2 regions of the Arthrobacter sp. UCD-GKA genome follow, and region 2 is predicted to be linked to the other one. Evidence: predicted binding sites of a transcription regulator. Region 2 holds the regulator's gene; the other holds the start of a gene.
The links. The regulator HspR, encoded in region 2, represses chaperone genes until heat shock. The targets are predictions, from matches to a motif close to AAGTTGAGTCNNNNNGACTCAACTT.
Positions count from the first base shown of each region.

Region 1 (10,201 bases), on a different contig from region 2:
CCGTTTCCTGCGCTACTTTGCCGCGGCCCTGGCCTTTGGGCCGGCGGTTCCGTTCGGGGCCTGGATGGCGCGCAGGGCGAACGTGCCAAGCCCGCCGTTTGGCTGGAATCTCATCAAGGGTCCCTGGTTCGACAACAACCTGGCCATCCTGGAGGTCACCGGCGACGGGCTGGCGTTCAGCTGGCTCACCGGGGTGGCCCGGGACGGGGCCCCGGAACTCCCCGGGCTGGACACCGTCGCCGCCGCAACCCTCGGCGCGCGCCGGAACGGTTCGCGGGAAGAGGAACCGCCTGTTCGCAAGTGACAGGGCACCGGTCCCGCAACCGTGCCTTCAGTAGACGCGCGCCGTGGCGAACCGCAGCGGGCTCAGCTCCGCGCGCCGCCGGATGAGGTCCACGGCATGGGCGTCCAGGCGCCTGTCCTCCTCGTTGGCGGGCACCAGCTGCCGCACCTCGGAGGCCCGCCCGGACCCATCGCGGGTGACGAAGATGGTCATGCACTGCGTCGTGTCGCGCCACTGGGCGTCGCGCGGGTCCCGCGCCCGCACGTGCACGGCGATGTGCATGGAGTGCGGGCCGGTGTGGATCAGCCTGGCCTCGAGCTCGACGATGTCGCCGATGTGGATGGGATTGGTGAAGTGGATGCCCCCGGAGTAGACGGCCACCGCGTCCGCGCCGCACCAGCCCATGGCACAGGCCCGTGCGACCTCGTCGATCCAGCGCATGACGATCCCGCCGTGCGCGTTCCCGCCCCAGTTCACGTCGCCGGGCGAGGCCAGGAAGCGGAACCGCTCCCGCGGCGCGGTGCCCGCCTCCGTGTATTCCTGGGCCCGCATGGCGTCGCGGATCTCGGCACGCGCGGCAACGCGGGCCGTGGCCCCCTGGGCCAGCTGGGCGGCTTCGGCGTCTGCCGGCTCCCACGGCGGGACGGCCTTGGCGCGGCGGTTCTCGTCCATCGCCACGAAGACCAGGATGCAGTCCATGGCCGGCTTGAAGATCCGTTCGCGCACGTCGGCGGCGTCGACCGTGACGACCACCTGCATGCTGCTGCGCCTGGTGTGCACGATCCGGGCGGTGACCTCGATCAGGTCGCCGTTCTCGATGGGCCTGGTGAAGTGCACGTTCCCGACGTAGGCGGTGACGCAGTACCCGCCGGAGTAGCCCACGGCGCAGGCGTACCCGGCCTTGTCGATCCATTCGAGCACCCGCCCGGCCTGGACGGTGGTGCCGTCCTCGGACACGTCCGTCGGGGCGGCCAGGAAGCGCAGCATCATCACATCGTTCATGGGGTTCATCCTAACCAGCGGCCCGGGCACCGGCCCCACGGTTACTTGCCTTGGTCTTGGGCAATAGCGGCGCCGAAGACAGCCATGGCGGGCACCTTGGGAAATGGTGCCCGCCACAGGTGGTGCATCGACCCTTGGCGGGTCAACGCGGGAAATCGGAAATCAGTTGCTTTCGGCCACTGCGCGGATGCCCTCGAGCACCGCTGCGACCTGGCCGGCGACCTCTGCGTCGTCCTTCGGGTGCAGTTCGGCGAAGCGGACCACCGAGTTCGGGATCGACAGCTTGACGTCCTCCAGGACGTTGGCGCCGGCGATGTTCAGTGCCTTGCGGGCCTCGTCCTGGGCCCAGACCCCGCCGTACTGGCCGAAGGCGGTGCCGATGACAGCTGCGGGCATGTCCTTGGCGACGCTGTTGCCGAAGGGACGCGACAGCCAGTCGATGGCGTTCTTCAGGACGGCGGGCATGGTGCCGTTGTATTCCGGGGAGACCAGCAGCAGGGCGTCTGCCGCACCTGCGGCGGCGCGCAACTCAAGTGCCGCGGCGGGAACCTGGCCCTCGATGTCCTGGTCCTCGTTGTAGAACGGGATGTTCTCCAGGCCGGCGAAGACGTTGACCTCGACGCCGGCGGGGGCGTTCAGGGCCGTGGCTTCGGCGAGCTGGCGGTTGGTCGAGCCGTTGCGCAACGAACCGACGAGGGTAAGGACTGTGGTTGCCATATGGGGAGTCTCCTGTTTCGGGGGCTGTGCTTGATACGTCAATGAGAGCCAACCGCGTGGCGGCCCCCGCGATTCCCGAACCTTCCGTGACGTGCAACACTCCCCCATACGGGCGGAGCATGGCCTTCCCCAAAACACCCTCCTCCAGCCGGTCTGTTGCCAAGGGTCCGCAGCGAAGCCCGCCCCGTCGTTCGGTGCTGGGCCTCAACCCACCTCGCACTAGCCGCCGAAGAATTCCCTCTGCCCTAGACGCACGTGGGGAGCGGTGGCGACCTACTCGAGGTCCGCGGACCCGGACAGGACGACCTTGGCCCGTCCCCCGACCCACAGCTTGCCATTCTCTCCACTGATGTAAATTCGCCCCTGTCGCCCCATCGCCGTTCCCTGCGCGGCAAGATACGGTGCGGTGGCGCGCTCGGTGGCGATGAGCCATTCGGCCACCGAGGCGTTGAGGCTTCCAGTCACCGGGTCCTCGCGCAGCGGTTCCTCCCCCTCGGTGAAGAACGCACGCACCTCGAACACCGCTTCCGAGTCCGGTCGGTGGGGGCCGATCACACCGATGTCCCACCTGCCCGGATACCCGGACGCGTCGGGGCGCAGATCGAGCACGGTGCGTGCACTATCGAGCAGTAGCCCCACCCAGCCAGGCCCGTTGTCGAGCCACTCGGCATCCACAACCTGCTCGGGTTCGATCCCGAGGATCCCGATCAAATCAGCGAGCATGCCTGGAGCAACGGGTCCGGAGCGCAGCCGTTCCGGCGCGGCGAAAGCGAGCCGATCTCCATCGATGCGCACGGGCACCAGGCCTGCACCGCACTCCTGCACAACAACATCCGGAGTCGCCGGGATCCCGCCTGCATCCAGCCAGGCCCGCGCCGTTCCAAGCGTCGGATGCCCCGCAAAGGGCAACTCGGTATTCAGGCTAAAAATGCGCACACGATAGTCCGCTCCGGGGACCGTGGGCGGCAACACGAACGTGCATTCCGACAGATTCGACCAAACCGAGAACCTGCGTAGCATCTCATCGTCGAGCCCCTCCTCGTCCAGGAGCACGGCAACCGGGTTACCGAGACACGGGTCCCCACCGAACACATCAACCTGACGGAATGCGAAGTTCATATTCTGAGCCTATCGCCAAGGCAAGGCTGTAAATCGCAAGCGTCCAGCGAGCCCCCGGTGCACATCTCGCCCTCGGCGAACATAACCCTCCGGGGAGGGTAGCCGGGAATATCCTGTTTGCATCCGCGTTAACTTGAGTCAATGGCACTCAAGTATCCATAGGAGGAAACATGCCAGCATTCTTTGGCCCGGCCGACGCCGGAAACGGCTCTTTCGAGGACTTCCTGGCGCGCTACCTGCAAGGCCAGCGCACCAGCCGCTTCGGGCGCCCCGTCGACATCACCCGGCTGCTCAGCCGCCACACGCACGAGGTGCTGACCCGTGCCGCGCAATTCGCCGTCGAACACGGCCACAGCGACATCGACGCGCTTCACCTGCTGCGCGTGATGCTCGAGACCGAGCCCGTTGGTGAGGCCCTGCGCCGCTCGGGCGCGGACGCTGCGGCGATTGCCCGAGACGCCGAACAGCGCCTGCCCGAATCCGGGCCGCAGCGCTCCGATTCCACTCCCGCGCTGACCCCATCCGCCCAGCGTGCGCTGCTGGATGCCTACCAGGTGGCCCGCGCCTTCGGCTCCACCTACATCGATCCCGAACACCTCTTCCTGGCCTTCGTGCTGAACACCGAGTCCCCCGCCGGCCAGGTGCTGGGCGCCGCCGGGGTCACCCCGCAGTCCTTGCAGGCAGCTGCCGAGGGCACCGAGCAGCAGCCCTCCGGCACGACACCGGGCAAGCCCTCCGAGGCCGGTGCTCCCGCCAAGGGCCAGACCCCGATGCTGGAGAAGTTCGGCATGGACCTGACCGCCCGGGCGGCCGAGGACGGGCTGGACCCGGTGATTGGCCGCGAAAAGGAGATCGAGCAGGCCATTGAGATCCTGGCCCGCCGCACCAAGAACAACCCGGTGCTGATCGGCGAGGCCGGCGTCGGCAAGACCGCCGTCGTCGAGGGCCTGGCTCGCGCCATCGTCGCCGGCGAGGTCCCGGACCAGCTGGCCGGCAAGCGCGTGGTCTCCCTCGACCTTCCGGCCATGGTCGCGGGCACCCGCTACCGCGGCGACTTCGAGGAACGCCTGACCCAGACCCTGGACGAAATTGCGGCGCAGGAGGGCGAGGTGATCGTCTTCATCGACGAACTGCACACCGTGGTCGGCGCCGGAGGTGGCGGCGGCGAGGGCTCCATGGACGCCGGGAACATCCTCAAGCCGCGGCTGGCCCGCGGCGAGCTGCACCTGATCGGCGCCACCACGCTGGCCGAATACCGCAAGGTCGAGAAGGACCCTGCCCTCGAGCGCCGCTTCCAGCCGGTGACCGTCGGCGAGCCCTCGATCGAGGACGCCGTCGCGATCCTGCACGGGCTCAAGGACCGCTACGCGCAACACCACCAGGTGACCTACACCGACGCGGCGATCCGCGCCGCGGTGGAAATGTCGGCCCGCTACGTGACCGACAGGTTCCTGCCGGACAAGGCCATCGACCTGATCGACACGGCCGGTGCCCGGCTGGGCCTGAAGCGCCCCGCCGGCGTGGACACCGAGGCGCTGGCATCGCGGATCGCCGAACTCGGCGCCGCCAAGGACCGCGCGGTCGCCGAGGAACGCTACGAGGACGCCTCGAAGCTGCGCGACGAGGCCGAGGAACTGGGCACCCGCCTGGCCGAGGCGCAGGAGGGCACCGCGGAGGCCCCGTCGGCGGTGGTCGACGAGGCGCAGATCGCCGAGGTCATCGCCCGCGCCACAGGCATCCCCGCCGCACGGCTCACCGAGGACGAGAAGGGACGCCTGGCCCGGCTCGAGGAGGAGCTGCACGAGCGGGTCGTCGGGCAGGATGATGCCGTGGCGGCCGTCGCCAAGGCGGTGCGGCGTTCCCGCACCGGGCTGGGCGACGAGGGCAAGCCGGTGGGCAGCTTCCTGTTCCTGGGCCCCACCGGCGTGGGCAAGACCGAGCTGGCCAAGGCACTGGCGGCCTCGCTCTTCGGCGACGAGTCGGCGATGGTCAGGTTCGACATGAGCGAGTTCGGCGAGCGCCACACGGTCTCCCGCCTGGTCGGCGCCCCTCCGGGGTACGTCGGCTACGACGAGGCCGGGCAGCTGACCGAGCGCGTGCGCCGGCGTCCCTACTCGGTGGTGCTGCTGGACGAGGTGGAGAAGGCACACCCGGACGTGTTCAACCTGCTGCTGCAGGTGCTCGACGACGGCCGGCTCACCGACGGGCAGGGCCGCACCGTGGACTTCCGCAACACGGTCATAGTCATGACCTCCAACCTGGGTTCGGAGTTCCTGGCCAGCCGCGGCGCCCCGCTGGGCTTCGGTTCCGATTCCGGGGCCGGGTCCGAGCGCGAGCTGCGTGCCAAGGTGATGGGCCGGCTGCGCGAGACCATGCGCCCGGAGTTCCTGAACCGGATCGACGAGACGGTGCTCTTCCGCAAGCTGGAGGCCGAGCAGCTGCGGGAAATCGTGCGGCTGCAGCTGCGCCGCACCGAGGCCCGGCTCGCCGCACACGGCATCGGGTTGGAAGTCGACGAGGCTGCAGTCGGCTGGATCGCCGAGGCCGGCCACGAGCCGGAGCTCGGCGCCAGGCCGCTGCGCCGGGTGATCGCCCGCGAGCTTGACGACAGGATCGCGGACCTGCTGGTCAGCGACGAGCTGGCCGAAGGCGGGACCGTTGCGGTCACCGCCGACGGGTCGGGCCTACGGGTTTCGGCACGGCAGGAAGCAGCGCTCGCGGCGTAGCCCTCGGGGAACGGGGTGGGTGGGACCATGGGTCCCACCCACCCCGTTTGCGTCTTCCGCCTATGCTTGGTGTTGCAGGGGCTGGGGAGCCCCGCACGGGCGCCAACCTTGGGGGGAAAATGCCGCAGCAGAAACCGTGGAAACAGGAACCAGGATTCGGGAGCCGGGCCGGGCAGCCGCTGCGCTCGCCCAGCGGGCGGGTTCCGCAATGGGCACTTGACGAGGCGGCCGGCCAGGAACCCTATGCCAGCGTCGTTCCGCTGAAAAGACCCGCCCGCAGCTCGTTCAGGCGTCCTCGCCTGCGACGTCCACGGCGCAGCTGGAACCTTGGCGTGGTCATCGCACTGCTCGTGGGGCTCTACTACAGCCCCGTGCTCCTCGAGCGCCACATCATGCCGGCACTCGCACCGTCGGTTCCCGGCTCCAACGTCCCCCCGCGCGGCGTCGATGCGGCCACCGAGCCGTTGGGCACACCGCCGGCCGCCACGGGCTCCGGGTCGTTCCGGCTGCAGGATTCCCCTGATCCCGGCCAGGACTTCGTCGCATACGATCCCTGCCGGCCCGTCCGCTACGTCATTCGCACGGAAGGCTCCCCCGTCGGCGGCGAGACGCTCATCCACCAGGCTGTCGCCGAGATTTCCGCCGCCACGGGGTTGCGGTTCATCTACGACGGTTCCACCACCGAGGCCCCCACCGAGCAACGCAAAAAGTACCAGCCCGAGCGCTACGGCAAGCGCTGGGCACCAGTCCTGATCGCCTGGTCGACCCCGGAGGAAACCCCCGACCTGGCCGGAGACGTGGCGGGACTGGGAGGCAGCGCCTACGCCCACGTCCCCGGGCAACCCTATGTCTACGTTGCCGGCCAGGTGAAACTCGATGCACCCGCGCTGGCTCCGTTGCTGGCGCACCGTCAGGGCCCCGCGCTTCTTCGTGCGGTCATCATCCACGAGCTCGGGCACGTGGTGGGGCTGGGCCACATCGATGACCCCGGCCAATTGATGCATGATGACAACGTGGGAACCACGGCGTTGGCCGATGGAGACCGGGCGGGACTTGCCCTTCTGGGCACCGGGGCCTGTGTGCCGCAACTCTAGATGTTCGGTGCGGCGGCTGTCGTGACGTCGTTCAATGGTCCGCCGCAATCGGCACCGTCGCGGGCTTTCAGGCGTCGCGCAACTGGTCCAGCGCCGCCTTCAACCGCGTGTCTGCGTCGGAGGCGACCTCCCGTATTGCCGGGTTTCCACTGACTCGCGCCAAGACCTGCGCATCGATGGTTTCTATCGTTGTTTCGGTGGCGTCCGCGGCCCGGCGAACCACCACGTTGCACGGCAGCAACACCCCGATTTCGGGTTCGGTGAGCAGCCCGCGATTGGCCAGGTGGGGGTTGAAGGCACCCAGTATCAGGTAGTCGCCGATTCGGTTGGCCGATTCCGGACTGATCTCCGTTGCCAGGACGGCTCTCATGTCAATCTCCGTGAGCACCCCGAAGCCCTGTCGTCCCAAGGCCTCCTTGGTGCGGGCCACTGCTTCCTCCCACTCCAGCGAAACGGTGATGCTGTGCGTGTAGGCCATGGCCGTTCTCCTGCTACTCGTGCGGCGTGCCGTGCTCCGGATTTCCGGTATTTGAGGCCCAGCCTAGCCGCGATCCGGACCACTGTCTGCACCGGCAAGGCCCTCCAAACCGGGCGATTTCCCCGCGGATTGCCCGTGCCATTTACATGGCGCATACCCATCTGCTAATGTCCACGTCAGCGACCATTTTGGCCGCATCATTGGGGAAATAACTTAATCTTGGGGGATACCATGAAGAAATCCATGGCTCTATTTGCCATGTCCGGATTCGCAGCAGCGGCCTTGTTTGTCGCCGCCCCGGCATCGGCCGTCTGGACGGTGGATCCTTCCACCGGCGTCGGATTCGTCGGCAAGGGCGACGTGCAGGACGCGTTCGGCTGGAACGACCACGACCTGCAGGCCAACCACGAGGGCGTGTCATTCGCCCTGAACGCGAAAACCACGTCGACCACGACGTGGTCGTGCTTCAACTCGAAGAACGGGAAATTCCAGGACCGCGAACATGTCGTCCTGGCCGGCACCACCGGAGAGTTGCTTTACGAGGCCCGCACCAACCCGCAGGACAAGGTCACCGGATTCCTGCTCACCGGTTTGGCGGACGGCTCGAGTTCCGTGACCGAGTCCGACGGTCCGAAGCTGGGCTCGTGCCCCTCCGGACCGTGGGCGTACGTGGAGGGCAGCCAGGACACCACCGTCACCGGCGGGGAGTCGGAACTGTCCGTCACCTTTGCCGACCAGGTCCAGGTCCTGACGCACTCTGCGGCCGAATAACCGCCAGGTCAGGGGTGGATGCCGCACTGCGGCATCCACCCCTGACCGCTTTAACCACTACTTCAGCAGCGCGATCATCCGGGCCATCACGTAGCGGTCGACCAACCCGCATTTTTGTCCCTGCATCAGCCAGCGTCCGATCATCTCGATCCCGTCCTGGATTCCGGTTGCCGGTATTCCCGTCGGGGAAATGTGTGCCCCGGCGGTGAACGTTATCGCGCCCTCGTCGTTGGGGTGGATCAGCACGTGGCAACCGACCTCTGTCGCGGCGCTGGACGTCAGCGGATGGCGCTGCACATGGTCCATGTGGATATCCCGCCGGTCGACGCGCCGTCCACGGACGTATCCAAGCTTGTCGGCATCCAGCCACCGGTACTCCCCCGGCTTCCAGAACTTTGAATCGATGAAGAGCACCCGGTCCCCGTTGACCACCGCATGGTCGATGTCGGCGACGCTGCTGCCCGGAAAGCGGAGCCCGTGGAAGATCCGGGTTCCCGGGATGCGCAACAGCGATTCAAGGGCCAGCGCGGTGCGGCGCTCCCCAATCACGCCCTTGGCGATGTTTTCCTTCCTGAACCGGCTCCGGCCGTTGGACAGCGCCCCGCCACCCACGCCAAACACGCGTTGGTCCACCGACCGCCGCGTCGCTGCATATGGCCAGAAACGGCTGACCAGCACCAGGCCGGCCGCGCACAGCCCAATGGGCACCAGCGCGATGGGAGCCGGTGCCGCAACCAGGATGAGCATCGATCCCAGCACCCCGGCCACGAGCCCCAGGACGACCAGCACGCGCAGCAGGTTGTGGCCCGGCCCGATCTTCTCCTCCCCTCCCAAGGATTCTTCCCACCAGGACAGCCGTTCCGGGTCGAATCGCGGCGCCGTTGCGGCCGGTGCGTCGCCCGGCGGGACCGGCCCGGTGCCCGTGGGCCCGGGCGTTGCCGGCGGCTCGGGTTCGGCCTCGCGCAGTTGCCGGTCCGGAATGCCAGCCACCCGTTCGGGCGGCAACGGACCCGTCACCCGGCGCGGCGGAGCAGCCACAGGTGCCGCGGGAGGCACAGGGGGTTCGGCAACGTCCGACGCGGCGACACCTCGTTCGACCGGCGGGTACGACTCGCCCGGCGACGGCCCGGTCAGCAACCAGAAGTCGTAATCGAAGCGCCTGTCCGGGTCCCCCACGATGTACCAGGCGCCCATGATCCGCTCGGTCAGTCGGGCATCGCTTCGATTGCGCCAGATCGCCAACCTTGCGGCCGCGTTGATCTGATTGGGCGATGCGGAGCGCCCCACCCCCAAGAACTCATAGTGATCCAAAGCTTCTCCCCCAAGAAAATGGCCATGACTCCTCCAAACCTATGTCCGCGCGTGTCGGGCCGCAAGGGGGTATGCGACGCCGCGGGCAACCATCGCGCACTTCGCGAGGGTCAATGCCCGGTCGCCTTCCGTACACCTGGACGCCACCGGAGGTTGGCCCGGGTCGTGGAAGATAAATGCGCGCACCGCTCTCCCCCGGCCGCGCCATCCAACCACCGCACCGTGAGGCACGCCATGAAGAAGTCCCTGTCCGCCGCCTTGGCCCTTGCCGTTTTGGCCGGTCCGGTGTTGGCCGCACCGGCCGGCGCCGCTCCCGCCCCGGCGAGCACCATGATCGGCGCCCGTGACGCCCAACCAGGTTTCCGCATCCTGCCCTACCTGCAGAATCCCAAGGCGGACGCCATGACCATCAGCTGGATCAGTGAAACCGCCGATCCGGGCACGCTGACCGTCACCGGTCCGGGCATCGGAAACGGCAAGGGCCGCGGATCCGGAAACCAGCTCAAGTTAGTTTCCGTTCCCGAGTACCTGCCCTTGATGGAATACACGCAGAAGGAACTTGACCAGTCCATCGCCGGATTGGTGAAAGGCTCCTGGCTCAAGGCCAACAGCAACTACAAGCACACGCTCACGGTCAAGGACCTGAAGGCCGGCAAGGACTACAACTACACGGTCAACCAGGGCGGAAAACTCCACGAAG
Region 1 is NZ_MOLR01000003.1:41,658-51,858, reverse strand. It holds gene BLJ79_RS05280 (alkaline phosphatase D family protein) at 1-304, shown strand, start outside; gene BLJ79_RS05275 (acyl-CoA thioesterase) at 332-1,285, opposite strand; gene BLJ79_RS05270 (NAD(P)H-dependent oxidoreductase) at 1,448-2,002, opposite strand; gene BLJ79_RS05265 (PhzF family phenazine biosynthesis protein) at 2,276-3,121, opposite strand; gene BLJ79_RS05260 (ATP-dependent Clp protease ATP-binding subunit) at 3,292-5,847, shown strand; gene BLJ79_RS05255 (matrixin family metalloprotease) at 5,967-6,941, shown strand; gene BLJ79_RS05250 (DUF302 domain-containing protein) at 7,009-7,419, opposite strand; gene BLJ79_RS05245 (hypothetical protein) at 7,663-8,190, shown strand; gene BLJ79_RS05240 (nuclease-related domain-containing protein) at 8,248-9,477, opposite strand; gene BLJ79_RS05235 (metallophosphoesterase family protein) at 9,736-10,201, shown strand, end outside.
Region 1: a site for HspR is predicted at 3,252-3,276, ahead of BLJ79_RS05260 (ATP-dependent Clp protease ATP-binding subunit). Genes of this name have one in related genera too.

Region 2 (13,723 bases):
CCTCGAGCATCCTGCGGATGCCGGCGGCGGCGACCTGCGGATCCTGCAGCGGTGCGGTCTCCCCCACCACGCGTTCGATGGAACGGATGGCGGCACGATGCGCCATCCGGATGCCTAGTTCGCCTTCATGCAGCATGTGGTCCCATCGCTGTTTCCCGGGCAAGGCAAAGGCCGCGGTCACTAGCGCCGCTGGGGGCGTAGTGGCCACGGCTGCCGTGTTCACGTATTGGAGAACCGATAACCACAGATTGCTCTGGGGTCACTTCAGGGAGTCGGCGCATCAGCTGATGCGCCGTTGGTCGTCCTCGTCGTCATCGTCTGCGTACTTGTCTTCGTAATCCGAATAATCGGACTCGAAGGGTACGTCGACAGGGCTTGGTGTCGTGGTGCTGTGACCACGGCTCTTCCCAAGCTCGCGTTCCAAGGCGGACAAATCAGTGGCCGGGGAGAAATATTTCATGTCCCTGGCCTGTCGTGTCGCTTTTGCCTTCTGACGGCCGCGCCCCATGGCGTGACCCCCTTTTTTCAGTAGATCTGGAGGTGGTCCACCTATGTCAGGCGGAGGCCCCAGAATATGTGACTAATTCTTTCGTATTTCAAGGTTAACATGATTCCGCGGCGAGTGCCTGCCCGGAACCACCGTTCCGCCGGTAGAGTATTATTTTGTCCACCAAGTCGACTGCCACCCGCCCGGGAGCTTGCTTGCCTGATCCGCCACCGCCAGAGCCAAGAGCTGCGCTTCCTGCTCTAAGTGCCATGTCACAGACGCGTTCGTGGTGGCGTGCCCCGGCCCTTTGGGCCTTGCTCGGGGCACTGGGAATCATGCTGATTGTCATCTACGGAGCCAACAGGTTTTTTGGCCACCACGACGCCGCGGCGCCGGTCGCCGAAGTGACACGAAACGCATCCCCCGGCATCGACGGGGTCATTGCCACGGACGTCCCGGCGGACCAGTTGCAGGTTGGCGATTGCCTTCAGGGATTCAACGGCCCGCTGGAAACCTCCACGGTGGTGACCTGCCTGACCGCACACAACGCACAGCTGATCGGCACCTTCACCATGGACGGGGACCAGTTCCCCGGTCCGGCAGGAATCCTGTCGCGGTCCGAGGAACTGTGCAAGTCGATTGCACTGGATCCCGCCAGCCCCCTGGACACGGGTTGGTCATATCAATTCTCGCGGCCGTCCGAAGCCACCTGGAAGAACGGCGACCGGCTGGTCGCCTGCTTCCTGTCACTGAACGAGGGCAGCGTTCGGGTCTCGATGCTGCCTTCCGAATCCGCGGCATTGAACACCTGACACCCGCTGCCACCCCATTCGCGGAAGCAGGCCGGGCACGACGCGGCCGGTGCCCGAAGCGCTGTTCGCGCCTCGGGCACCGGCCGTTGACCTTGGATCCTTAGTTGCGGCGGGAAGTCAGGGTCAGCCCGTTGCCGTCCTCGCCGACGCCCACCACCACGGTGTCGCCGTCCAGGATGGTCCCGAGCAGCAATTGGCGGGCCAGCCGGTCCCCGATCTCGCGTTGCACCAGGCGGCGCAGCGGCCGGGCGCCGAAGGCCGGGTCGAAGCCGGTGAAGGCCAGCCAGTCGCGTGCATCGTCGTTGACCTCCAGCACCAGGCGGCGTCCCGCCAGGCGCTTGGCCAGCGCGTCGACCTGCAGGGCAACGATCGAGCCGAGCTCGTCCAGCGAGAGTGCGTCGAACATGATCACATCGTCCAGCCGGTTCAGGAACTCGGGCTTGAACGAGGCGTTGACCAGGTTCATCACGGCCGCGCGCTTGGTGTCTTCCTCCAGCGTCTGGTCAACCATGAACTGCGAGCCCAGGTTGGAGGTCATGATCAGGATGACGTTGCGGAAGTCGACGGTGCGTCCCTGCCCGTCGGTCAGGCGCCCGTCGTCGAGCACCTGCAGCAGGATGTCGAAGACCTCCGGGTGGGCCTTTTCCACCTCGTCGAGCAGCACCACCGAGTAGGGGCGGCGGCGCACCGCCTCGGTGAGCTGTCCGCCCTCCTCGTAGCCGACGTACCCCGGAGGGGCGCCGACCAGCCGGGCCACGGAATGCTTCTCCCCGTACTCGGACATGTCGATGCGCACCATCGCGCGTTCGTCGTCGAATAGGAAGTCGGCCAGGGCCTTGGCCAGCTCGGTCTTGCCCACGCCGGTGGGGCCCAGGAACAGGAACGAGCCGGTGGGGCGGTCGGGATCCGAGATCCCGGCCCGGGCGCGGCGCACCGCATCGGAGACCGAGGCGACGGCCTTCCGCTGGCCGATCAGCCGGTGGCCCAGGAAGTCCTCCATCTCGAGCAGCTTCTGGCTTTCGCCTTGCAGCATGCGCCCGGCCGGGATGCCGGTCCAGGCCGAGATGACCTCGGCGATGTCGTCGGCGGTGACTTCCTCGGCGACCATCGATTCCTGCGTGCCGGCGGTGGCCTCGGCCGCGGCGGCGTCCTTCATCTCCTTTTCCAGCGCGGGGATCTCGCCGTAGAGCAGCCGCGAGGCGCTTTCCAGGTCGCCCTCGCGCTGCAGCTTCTCGGCGCTCGAGCGCGCCTCGTCCAGCTTGACCTTCAGGTCTCCGACCCTGTTCAGTCCGGCCTTCTCGGCCTCCCAACGGGCGTTCAGCGCATCAAGCTCCTCCTTCTTGTCGGCCTTGTCGGCGCGCAGCGCATCGAGGCGTTCACGGGAGGCGGGATCGGTCTCCCCGTCGAGGGCAAGCTCCTCCATGGTCAGCCGGTCCACCGCACGGCGCAGTGCATCGATTTCCTCGGGTGCGGAGTCGATTTCCATGCGCAGCCGGCTGGCGGCCTCGTCGACCAGGTCGATGGCCTTGTCCGGGAGCTGGCGTCCGGCGATGTAGCGGTTGGACAGCGTGGCTGCGGCCACGAGTGCGGAGTCGCCGATCGTGACCTTGTGGTGGGCCTCGTAGCGCTGCTTGAGCCCACGCAGGATCGCTATGGTGTCATCCACGCTCGGCTCCCCCACATAGACCTGGGCGAAGCGGCGCTCGAGCGCCGGATCCTTCTCGATGTTCTGGCGGTACTCGTCCAGCGTCGTGGCACCGATCAGGCGCAGCTCGCCGCGGGCCAGCATGGGCTTGAGCATGTTGCCCGCATCCATGGCCCCCTCGGAGGCTCCCGCGCCAACGACGGTGTGGATCTCGTCGATGAAGGTGACGATCTGCCCGTCCGAGGACTTGATTTCCTCCAGGACGGCCTTGAGCCGCTCCTCGAACTCGCCGCGGTACTTGGCCCCGGCGATCATCGAACCCAGGTCCAGGGCGATCAGTGTCTTGCCGCGCAGCGACTCGGGAACGTCTCCGGCGACCATGCGCTGGGCCAGGCCCTCGACCACGGCGGTCTTGCCGACTCCGGGTTCCCCGATGAGCACCGGGTTGTTCTTGGTGCGCCTGGAGAGCACCTGGACGACACGGCGGATCTCGGCGTCGCGCCCGATCACCGGGTCGAGCTTGCCCGAGCGGGCGATGGCCGTCATGTCGGTGCCGAATTTTTCCAGGGCCTGGAAGGTGTTTTCGGGATCGGGGTTGTTGACCTTGCGGTCGCCCCTGATGCCGGGCAGCGCGCTGTCCAGGGCCTGGCGGGTGGCACCGCTTTCGCGCAGCGCCCTGCCGGCGGCCCCGGTGTCCTCGCTGAGTCCAAGCAGCAGGTGTTCGGTGGAGACAAAGCTGTCCCCCAAGGAAGCGGCGGCCTGCTGGGCGGCGGTGATGGCCTGCAGGATCCCGCGGGAATACTGGGCCTGCGCCACGTTGCTTCCCGAGGAGCTGGGCAACGCCTTGATGGCGGCACTGGCCTGGACCGAGACCTGGTCCGGGTCGACACCGGCGGCCTTCAACAGGGCGACCGCGACCGATTCTCGCTGGTCGACCAGCGCCTTGAGCAGGTGGGCGGGTTCCACTTGGGGATTCCCAGCGGTGGAGGCGTTCATTCCCGACGCGGCGAGCGCCTCCTGGCTTTTGGTTGTTAGCTTGGTGTCCACGCTCTTCCTTTCATGGTTGGGCATTCACTCAAACTTGAGTCTACTCCACTCAACTATGCTCTGGCGAGGGATATTCCCGTGAATGGCAAAGCGCCGGCGACCCGGACACGGGTCGCCGGCGCTTTGCCATACAGGTTGCGGTGCGGCCGCGGGACGGTTACGTGAGGTTCGGCCCCGGGGGCCGGGGCCCAAACAGGCCGTCCGGCAGGAGAGGCTAGGTGGCTCCAGCCCCGCCCTTTGCATCCTTGATGGCGGAGATCTCGAACTCGAGCAGGACCCGTTCGGATACCAGGACTCCCCCGGAGTCAAGCGCCTTGTTCCAACTCACGCCGTACTCGCGGCGGTCGATGCGTCGGCTGCCCTCGAAGCCCGCACGAAGGTTGCCAAATGGATCGGTCTCGACGCCGGTGAATTCGAGGGGTACCGCGATCTCTCGCGTGGTCTCCTTGATCGTCAGTTCGCCGTTGACGATGAAGCTGTTCTCGTCGACCTGGTCTATCCGCGTGGAGCGGAAAACGATGTTTGGGTATTTGGGTGCGTCGAAGAAGTCGTTGGTCCGCAGGTGCTGGTCGCGGTCGGCATTGCGCGTGTCGACGCTGGCGACTTTCACGGTCATCTCGACACTGCATTTGCTCATGTCTTCGGCATCGATGTGGACTGTTCCCTCCACCTCGTTGAAGGCGCCCCGCACTTTCGTCACCATCGCGTGGCGCGCATTGAAGCCGATGCGAGTGTGCCCTGGATCGAATCGCCACGTCCCCGCGTAGGCTGGATCGAGCTGGGTCATTGGTCCCCCTTGTGGTTGCTGTACGGGTGGACGTGTCCGCCCGGCTGGTGCTTACACTACCAACGCAATGTCCGCCCGTCTCCTGTTGCCCGCGACTTTTTGCCAAGGCCCGCGGCGCAACAACTGCTGGTGCTGCCACGGGGACGAAGAGGTCCCGGGATGGCCGCTCCCCGGCGCTGCGGGGTTTGTACGACCAGCGACACGGAGAAACCCCGGCACCGCCCCTCGAGGCGATACCGGGCAGGAATCCAAAAAGGCCGCGGGCATTCGCCCGGAACCTGCGCATCAGGGATGCGCAGACCGGTCTATCCCCGGGCGGCGGCCTCAAGCACGGCGATATCCAACTTCCGCATGGGCATGAACGCCTCCGTCACCCGACGCGTAACCTCCGGATCCGGATCGCCAAGCAGCTCCACCATCCGCACCGGGACCACCTGCCAGGAAACGCCGAAACGGTCTTTGAGCCATCCGCATTGGCTTTCCTCTCCACCGGCGGTGAGCTTGTCCCAGAAGTAGTCGACTTCGGTCTGGTCCTCGCACATGATCTGGAAGGAAATCGACTCGTTGAACTTGAAAAGCGGGCCTCCGTTGAGGGCCACGAAGGATCGGCCATTGAGGTTGAACTCCACCGTCAACGGTTCGCTGGACGGATTCCCCTGCGAGTCCATGTCGAGGTGGGAGACGATCCCGGAATTCGGAAAGATCCCGGTGTAGAACCGGGCGGCTTCCAGCCCCTGGCCGTCAAACCACAGGCAGTTGATCAGGTCTTTCATGTGATGATCCCATCCGGTTGGTGTGGGGAATTGTTTCCCACCCCCAAAGGCTAGAAAGGTGTTCGGCATGATTCAAGGGGCCGGCGACAAAACGGGTGCGGAAGTTTTCCGCGCCGCATCCGTGGGATTCCTCTCGCCCACGGATGTTGCACGGATCCAGTCGCGAGGGCAGACCTACCGGTACGTGGGAATGTACTGGGTGCTGGGAACGATTTCCTTTCCCAGGGGCATGAGGGAAATCGGGATCATCTTGAGGTTGGCGATGCCCAGCGGGATGCCGACGATGCTCACGAACATCGGGATCGCGGTCAGCACGTGGCCAATGGCGATCCAAATGCCGGCCACCAATACCCAGATGACATTTCCAATGGTTGAAAAAGCTCCTACCCCGCCTCGGTCCACCACCGTGCGCCCAAAAGGCCACAGTGCATAAAGGGCAATCCGGAAGGAAGCAATGCCGAAGGGGATGGTGACAATGAGCAGGCAGCAAATGATGCCGGCCAGCATGTATCCCGCCGCCAGCCAGATACCGCCGAAAACAAGCCAGATGACGTTCAGGACCACGGAGAGAGTGTTTCGCATGTATCCAGCTTCGCCCATGAGCCCGTGCCGCGCCATGGGGTAATACCCTGAGTCGTCCCCCAATTGCTTGATAACGCTTTCTAACGATTCGCGCCGATGGCCCCGAGGATTCGATAAGCGTACGGCAAACAGGCAAGATTATTGGATGCCGTATGCGTTTGCTCGAAAATCTTCCCTGCTTCTTTCCGGACTCCTTGTGATCGTACTTCTGGCAGGTTGCGCACCGGCACCAGGATCCCCCAAGTCCCCGCGGGATTCGATCCAGGAAGCCGCAAACGCGTCATCCAACGCGGAGGGCCAAAACTCCGACGCCCTTCCCCTGTTCCTGGTTCCAGACCTGAATGCGGTGACCGCGACCGATGAGCACCGCCGCATCTTCACCAAGCATTTCGAGGTTTCTTCCGTCCCCGCGGTGGCCCGGTCCCAGTCGGACCTTGTCACGGAGCAGGTCGATGCATTCAAGTCCACGAATGTTCCGGATGTGGCTACGGGGGAACGGCCCGTGGCGGAACTGAACATGCGCAGCCATCTCACGGCCGTTTCCACCCGGGTCCTGGGCATCCGGGTCAACACCTATGAGTCCACCGGCGCCGGTGCCGGAACCCGGTATGTGACACAGTGGTTCACCCAAGACGCACCAGCGGCACTGGGAACCAGGGACTTGTTTGACAGCGACGAGGACTGGGCGCAGTTCAAGGAGTTCATCGCCCAGGCAGCAACCGCCGATCCCAGGGTTTTCGTCGGGAGCCTGCTGGACCTCGATGATGCCTGGCTGGACTCCGTGAATTTCGACGCGCATGGAAACGCCCTGGTGGAATTCGATGACAACAGTGTCGGCCCCGGCTCGGCCGGCCCCATTGTCGTGAAGGTCGATGCCGAGCACGTTGCCGCGTTGCTCTCCGGGTTCGGAACCCTGGCCCGCACGGCCGCAACGTCTCCGAGCCCCAGGGTGCAGCTGGGCCTGCTGCAGGACCGGGCCAGCCAGGCACCCGACGGCGGTGCCGCGGCGACGAGTCCGGAATCCGTTCCCGATGCCGGCAAGAAATCCGAGGGGGCCGATCGCAACCGGCGACCGCAACGTGCCGTCGACTGCACGGCAACGAAGTGCGTGGCATTGACCTTCGACGACGGACCGGGCCCGAAGACCGGGAAACTGCTCGACACCCTGCGCGAGGGCAACGCGCCCTCCACGTTCTTCGTCGTCGGCCCCAATGCCAAGCTGCGACCCGAGATCTTGGCCCGCATGGTGGCCGAGGGCCATGAAGTCGGGAACCACACGTGGAACCACCGCTCGCTCACCTCGCTGTCCTCGGCGCAGATCCAACGTGAGATTGACCGCACCAACGCGGCGATCGCCAAGGCCGTCGACCAGCCCGCCACCCTGATGCGCCCTCCCTACGGCGCACACAACTCCATCAGCGACCGGCTCGCGAGCACCCCGGTGATCCTGTGGGACGTCGACACCCTGGACTGGAAGCACCGCAACACCGAAAAGGTCGTCGACGCCGCGATTTCCCAGACCACGCCGGGGTCGATCGTGTTGATGCATGACATCCATTCCAGCACCGTGGCGGCGGTCCCCAAGATCCTTGCCGGCCTGCGCGCCAAGGGGTACACCTTTGTTACCGTCACCGAGCTCATGGGCGATTCGGCGCTCAAGGCCGGAGAGAGCTACGCCCGCGGCCCGCAACCGGCAAAAGCCTCCGGTGCCAAGGGCGCCAAAGCCACCCGGTGAAGTTCGCTACCCTTAAGCCCATGAGCATTCCCCCAGAGCGCAAGATGCCGGTCAGCGGCCGCGCCGTCGAAGACCTCGCCTTTTACCGAACCGAACCCGTCTCGTTTGTCCGCCGCGGCAACCGCCTGCAGGGCCGCCGTGCCGACGCCTGGGAACGCACCGCCCAAAAGTACATCATCGAGCCGCCGCGCGAGCAGGCAGACACCTCCGTGGCCGAGGGCTACCAGTTCGACCAGGAAGCCATCTACGGCCGCAAGGCCCCGCTGATCGTGGAGATCGGCTCGGGCCTGGGCGAAGCCATGGCCTTTGCCGCCAGCGAGCACCGCGACAAGGACTTCCTGGCCGTCGAGGTGTACCGCCCCGGATTGGCAGCGCTCATGGTGCGGGTGGAAAACAACGAGCTGACCAACGTGCGCGCGGTCCAGGCCAATGCGCCGGAGGTCCTGGACTCGATGCTTCCGGCGGCCTCAGCCGACGAGGTCTGGATCTTCTTCTCCGACCCGTGGCACAAGATCCGCCACCACAAGCGCCGCCTGATCAAGGATTCGTTCGTGAAGAAGCTTGAGCGCGTGCTGGTCCCCGGCGGCGTGGTCCGCCTTGCCACCGACTGGTCCAACTACGCCGAGCAAATGCGCGAGGTCTTTGACGCGGCCGACGCGTTCACCAGCCTGCACCCCGGCGAGCTGGCCGGCGAGGACAGCAACCTCACCAAGGTGCGCCGCCTGGGCCTGGAAAAGGACGAGAAGGATCCCGCATTCATCGACGAGCGCGGGGGCTGGGCTCCCCGCTTCGAGGGCCGCACGTTGACCAGCTTCGAGGGCAAGGCGCTCAAGGCCGGCCGGATGATCTTCGACCTGGCCTACCGCAAGGCGCCGTAGCCGGTCGGTGTTGCTGTGGGCGGTGTCGGGTTTCGGTCCGGCACCGCCCGCCGTGCTTAAGCCAGCGGTTGCTGCCCGGTGGTGATCAACGCCAGATTGCGCAGGGACAGCGTGTCGGGGTCCCGGTAGCCTCGGGGCGAGGCCGGATTCCCCGGCAGGTGCTGGGAGGTGTTGTGGCCGGTGGCGGCATGCAGTCCCAGTTCCGGGATGGCACCGACGCTGAACTCGTGGCCGGAAAGCATCTTGCGGCCCGAGAGCGCGCGGCCTAACCACGCCAGTCGGTCGCCCGGGGCGATGGCCTCGTAGACGTTGTGTGGCGGCACGTTCAGCCGCCCCGGGCTGCGGGACAGGTGCCGGGGAATCCCGGCCGAACCGATGGTGGCCAGCGCCTGGGCGTGGACCGCGTACCCGGATGCCGGGTCAAGAACCTGGGCGGCAAGCGTGGCTGCGTAGGAGTGGGCTTCGAGTGCCAGGTGCGGGGCGTCGGGCCTCAAGCGGGCAAAGGTGCCCAGGTCTTGCCCGAGCCGATGCAGGCCCCGCCGGGCGGCATTGTCCAGCAGGGCGCTGGCCAAGTTGGGGGCGGGGTATCCCAGCCACGCGACCACCGCGGGTTCGGCGATCCCGACCTTTAGTTGTTCCAGGTAGAGCTGCCCGGCTTCCCGGACGCTGCCCCACAACGCGTTGCGCGCCCTGATGCCGGTTCCGGAAAGCTGGAAGGTCACGTGCGTGGCGGTGTCCAGCTCGCCCACGGCAACCGCGGCCAGCGGCTCGCGGCCGGACAAATCAAGGTACAGCAGGTGGCGTGCGGGAATGGCCGGGTCCATGGCTCCGGGGCGCAGCGCATGGGCTGTCCCGTCGAGGGCCTGGCGGTGGGAGGTGCGCAGCCGTCCGCGGATCTTGCACAACGCCTCGAAGCGGCGCTGGGCCGCGGCGGAGAGACGGGCATAGTCCTCGGTCGGTGGCATAGGGGGCGTCCCGGTGCGGCGGCTACTTGCCGCGCGGCTTCCACACGACCACGGCCTGGCTGCGGCCGCGCGGGCGCTGCCCGCGGGCCAGGGAGACCACGTCCCCGGTGCTCCCGGCGGCAAAGACGCGTCCCAGGCCCGCGGCCTGGTGGGCGCTGCGCAGGGCGAAGACCTCGTTGCTCAGTTCGCCGATCCGCATGCGCAGGGCGGCGACCTGGTTTTCCAGGGCCATGATGCGCCTGATGCCTTCCAGCGAGACCCCGTCCTTGGACAGGCGCTGGATCTCGCGGAGCAATTCCACGTCGTGCTCGGAGTACCTGCGTTGCTTGCCGCCCTGGCGGGAGGGGGAAACCAGGCCGAGGCGGTCGTATTGGCGCAGCGTCTGGGGGTGCATGTCGGCCAATTCGGCTGCAACTGAAATGACGAAGATCGGCCTTAGTCGGTCATTGCCCATGATCCCTGCCTTTCATCCGGTTTCATCCACCGTAGCCAATATCCCGGTGGGGCCAAGGGCCCCGCGTCGCCGGTCAAGCGGCGCGGGGCCCTGAGGTGTTTAGAGTTTTGCGCGGGCGACCAGGGACTCGCGCGGGTTCTCGCCCTTGGTTGCCTCGGCGAAGGCCTCGACGGCCGCCTTGGCTTCCTTGGAGAGGTTCTGCGGGACCACCACGTCCAGGGTGACCAGCAGGTCGCCGGTGGCCTTGGAGGTCTTGACGCCGCGGCCCTTGAGCCGCAGCGTGCGCCCGGTTGCCGATCCCGCGGGGACCTTCATCTTGACGCTTTCCCCGGTCAGTGTCGGCACCTCGATCTGTCCGCCCAGTGCGGCCTCGTCGAAGGTGACCGGGACATGGATGCGGATGTTGTTGTCTTCACGGATGAAGACCGGGTGCGGGCTGACGGTGACCTTGACGATCAGGTCACCGGCGCCGGCGGAACCGGGCGATCCCTTGCCGCGCACGCGCACCGACTGCCCGTCCTTGATCCCCGCGGGGATCCGCACGTCGATGACTTCGCCGTTGGCCTCGCGCAGGCCGATGGTGGTTCCCTTTATGGAACCGGCGAAGGAAATGGTGGTGCTTGCGGTGCGGTCCGCGCCCTTGCGCGGCGCCTGCTGGCCGAAGCCCCCGAAGCCGCCCCCGCCGCCAAAGAGGTCGGCGAATTCCGGCGGCACCTGGCCGCCGCGCCGGCTTCCTCCGCCTCCGCCGCCACCGAAGAGGTTGGAGAAGACATCCTCGAATCCGCCGTTGCCCGGTGCCCCGCCTTGGCCGCCGGCGCTGAAGCGCGCCCCGGAGCCCATGGCACGGATGGCGTCGTACTGCTGGCGGTCCTCGGGATCCGAGAGCACCGAGTGCGCCTCGGTGATGTCCTTGAACTTGCGCTCGGACGCGGGATCCCCGGAGTTGGTGTCCGGGTGGTGCTTGCGGGCAAGCTTCCGGTACGCCTTCTTGATATCCGCGTCGCTGGCGTCCTTGGAGACGCCAAGAATGGCGTAGAAATCCTTTTCGACCCAGTCCTGACTTGCCATCAGGCGCCTCCTTTGGTGGTGAAATTCTCTGTGGATGGCCCGCCGGAAATTCGCGGCGGACCAGAAATCTGTGGGTGGTGCTTCACCAAGTGTGCGGCGGATCGCTGGTTCCCCCCAAGGGGAAGCGAAGCGATCCGCCGCATACGGTGGTGCAATTCGTGCATTGCTGCAGTCGTTGCCGGTGGTGGCTATTCCCCGAGGGAAACAATCACCTGGGCTGCGCGAAGGATGCGCTCGCCCTTCTTGAACCCGGTGCGCAGCACCTGGGCCACGTGGTCCGCCGGGATCTCCGCGTGCGGCTGCTGGATCAGCGCCTCGTGGATGTTCGGGTCGAAGAGCACCCCGGCCTCGGCGATGCGCTCCAGGCCGAGGCTCTCAAGCACTGCGTCGAGCTTGTTGGCGATCGAGGCGAACGGGCCCTCGGTCAGGTCGCCGTGGGCACGGGCCGCGTCGATGTCGTCAAGCACCGGCAGCAGGTTGACGAACACCGACTGCACGGCGACATCGCGTGCCACGTCACGGTCGCGCTCGACGCGCTTGCGGTAGTTGACGTACTCGGCCTGCAGGCGCAACAGGTCGTCGCGCAATTCGGCTTCCTTGTCGTTTGCCTCCGGCGCCTCGGTGTCGGCTGCTGCCTCGTTGAGGATGGCCTCGGCCTGGCTCAACGCGTCACCCGAGTCGTGGGCCTCGTCAACGGGGGTAACCTCGTCCTTGGAGATGCCCTCGTCGTGGTTTTCCTCTGACATGGTTGATGCGCCCCTTACTTCTTTTCGTCTTCGTCGATGACCTCGGCGTCGACGATGTCCTCTTCGGCGTTCGGGGCCTCGGCATCAGCGGCGGCTGCGCCCTCGGACTGTGCCTGCGAGTAGATGGCCTCGCCCAGCTTGGTCTGCGAAGCCTGCAGCTTCTCGAACGCGGTCTTGACCTCGTCGTCGTTGTCCTGCTTCTCCAGGGCGGCCTTCAGCGCGTCGACGTCGGCCTGGACCTCGGTCTTGACTTCCTCGGGCAGCTTGTCCTCGTTGTCCTTGATCAGCTTGTCAACAGAGTACGCAGACTGCTCGGCGGCGTTGCGGGTCTCGGCTGCCTCGCGGCGGGCCTTGTCCTCGGAAGCGTGCTCCTCGGCCTCGCGGACCATGCGGTCGATGTCGTCCTTGGACAGCGCGGTTCCGCCGGTGATGGTCATCGACTGCTCGACGCCGGTGCCCTTGTCCTTGGCGGAGACGTGGACGATGCCGTTGGCATCGATGTCGAAGGTGACCTCGACCTGCGGGATGCCGCGCGGGGCCGGCGCGATGCCGGTCAGCTCAAAGGTGCCCAGGGCCTTGTTGTCGCGGGTGAACTCGCGCTCGCCCTGGAAGACCTGGATGGAAACCGAGGGCTGGTTGTCCTCGGCGGTGGTGAAGGTCTCCGAACGCTTGGTCGGGATCGCGGTGTTGCGCTCGATCAGCTTGGTCATCACACCACCCTTGGTTTCGATGCCCAGGGACAGCGGGGTGACGTCGATGAGCAGCACGTCCTTGCGCTCGCCCTTCAGCACGCCGGCCTGCAATGCGGCGCCCACGGCGACGACCTCGTCCGGGTTCACGCCCTTGTTTGCGTCCTTGCCAGCCAGTTCCTTGACCAGTTCGACAACGGCGGGCATGCGGGTCGAGCCGCCAACGAGGATCACGTGGGCGATCTCGGAGACCTTCACGCCGGCTTCGGCGATGACGTCCTTGAACGGCTTGCGGGTGCGCTCGAGCAGGTCGGCGGTCAGTTCCTGGAACTTGGCGCGCGAAAGGTGCTCGTCCAAGTGGACCGGGCCGTCGGCGGTGACCGAGAGGTACTGCAGGGAGATGTTGGTGGAGGTAGCCGAGGACAGTTCCTTCTTGGCCTGCTCCGCGGCTTCCTTCAGGCGCTGCAGGGCGATCTTGTCCTTGGACAGGTCTGCGCCCTTCTGCTTGGCCTGGGCCAGCAGCCAGTCGACGACGCGCTGGTCCCAGTCGTCGCCGCCGAGGCGGTTGTCACCCGAGGTGGCGCGCACCTGGATGGTGGAGAAGTCGTCTTCGTCCTTGCCGACTTCCAGCAGGGAGACGTCGAATGTTCCGCCGCCGAGGTCGAAGACCAGGATGAGCTCGTCTTCCTTGCCCTTGTCCAGGCCGTAGGCCAAGGCGGCTGCGGTCGGCTCGTTGACGATGCGCAGGACGTTCAGGCCGGCGATCTCGCCGGCTTCCTTGGTGGCCTGGCGCTCGGCGTCGTTGAAGTAGGCCGGGACGGTGATGACCGCGTCGGTGACCTTCTCGCCCAGGTACGACTCGGCGTCGGTCTTGAGCTTCATCAGCGTACGTGCGGAGATTTCCTGCGCGGTGTACTTCTTGTCGTCGATGGCGACCGACCAGTCGGTGCCCATGTGGCGCTTGACCGAGGCGATGGTGCGATCGATGTTGTTCACGGCCTGGCGCTTGGCGATGTCGCCAACCAGGACCTCGCCGCTCTTGGCGAAGGCCACAA
Region 2 is NZ_MOLR01000001.1:109,936-123,658, reverse strand. It holds gene BLJ79_RS00575 (Sir2 family NAD-dependent protein deacetylase) at 1-106, opposite strand, end outside; gene BLJ79_RS00570 (DUF3073 domain-containing protein) at 281-508, opposite strand; gene BLJ79_RS00565 (hypothetical protein) at 757-1,299, shown strand; gene clpB (ATP-dependent chaperone ClpB) at 1,400-3,991, opposite strand; gene BLJ79_RS00555 (YceI family protein) at 4,206-4,778, opposite strand; gene BLJ79_RS00550 (VOC family protein) at 5,084-5,620, opposite strand; gene BLJ79_RS00545 (YccF domain-containing protein) at 5,726-6,133, opposite strand; gene BLJ79_RS00540 (polysaccharide deacetylase family protein) at 6,330-7,868, shown strand; gene trmB (tRNA (guanosine(46)-N7)-methyltransferase TrmB) at 7,889-8,746, shown strand; gene BLJ79_RS00530 (alpha/beta hydrolase) at 8,803-9,711, opposite strand; gene BLJ79_RS00525 (heat shock protein transcriptional repressor HspR) at 9,734-10,165, opposite strand; gene BLJ79_RS00520 (DnaJ C-terminal domain-containing protein) at 10,265-11,233, opposite strand; gene BLJ79_RS00515 (nucleotide exchange factor GrpE) at 11,422-11,979, opposite strand; gene dnaK (molecular chaperone DnaK) at 11,994-13,723, opposite strand, start outside.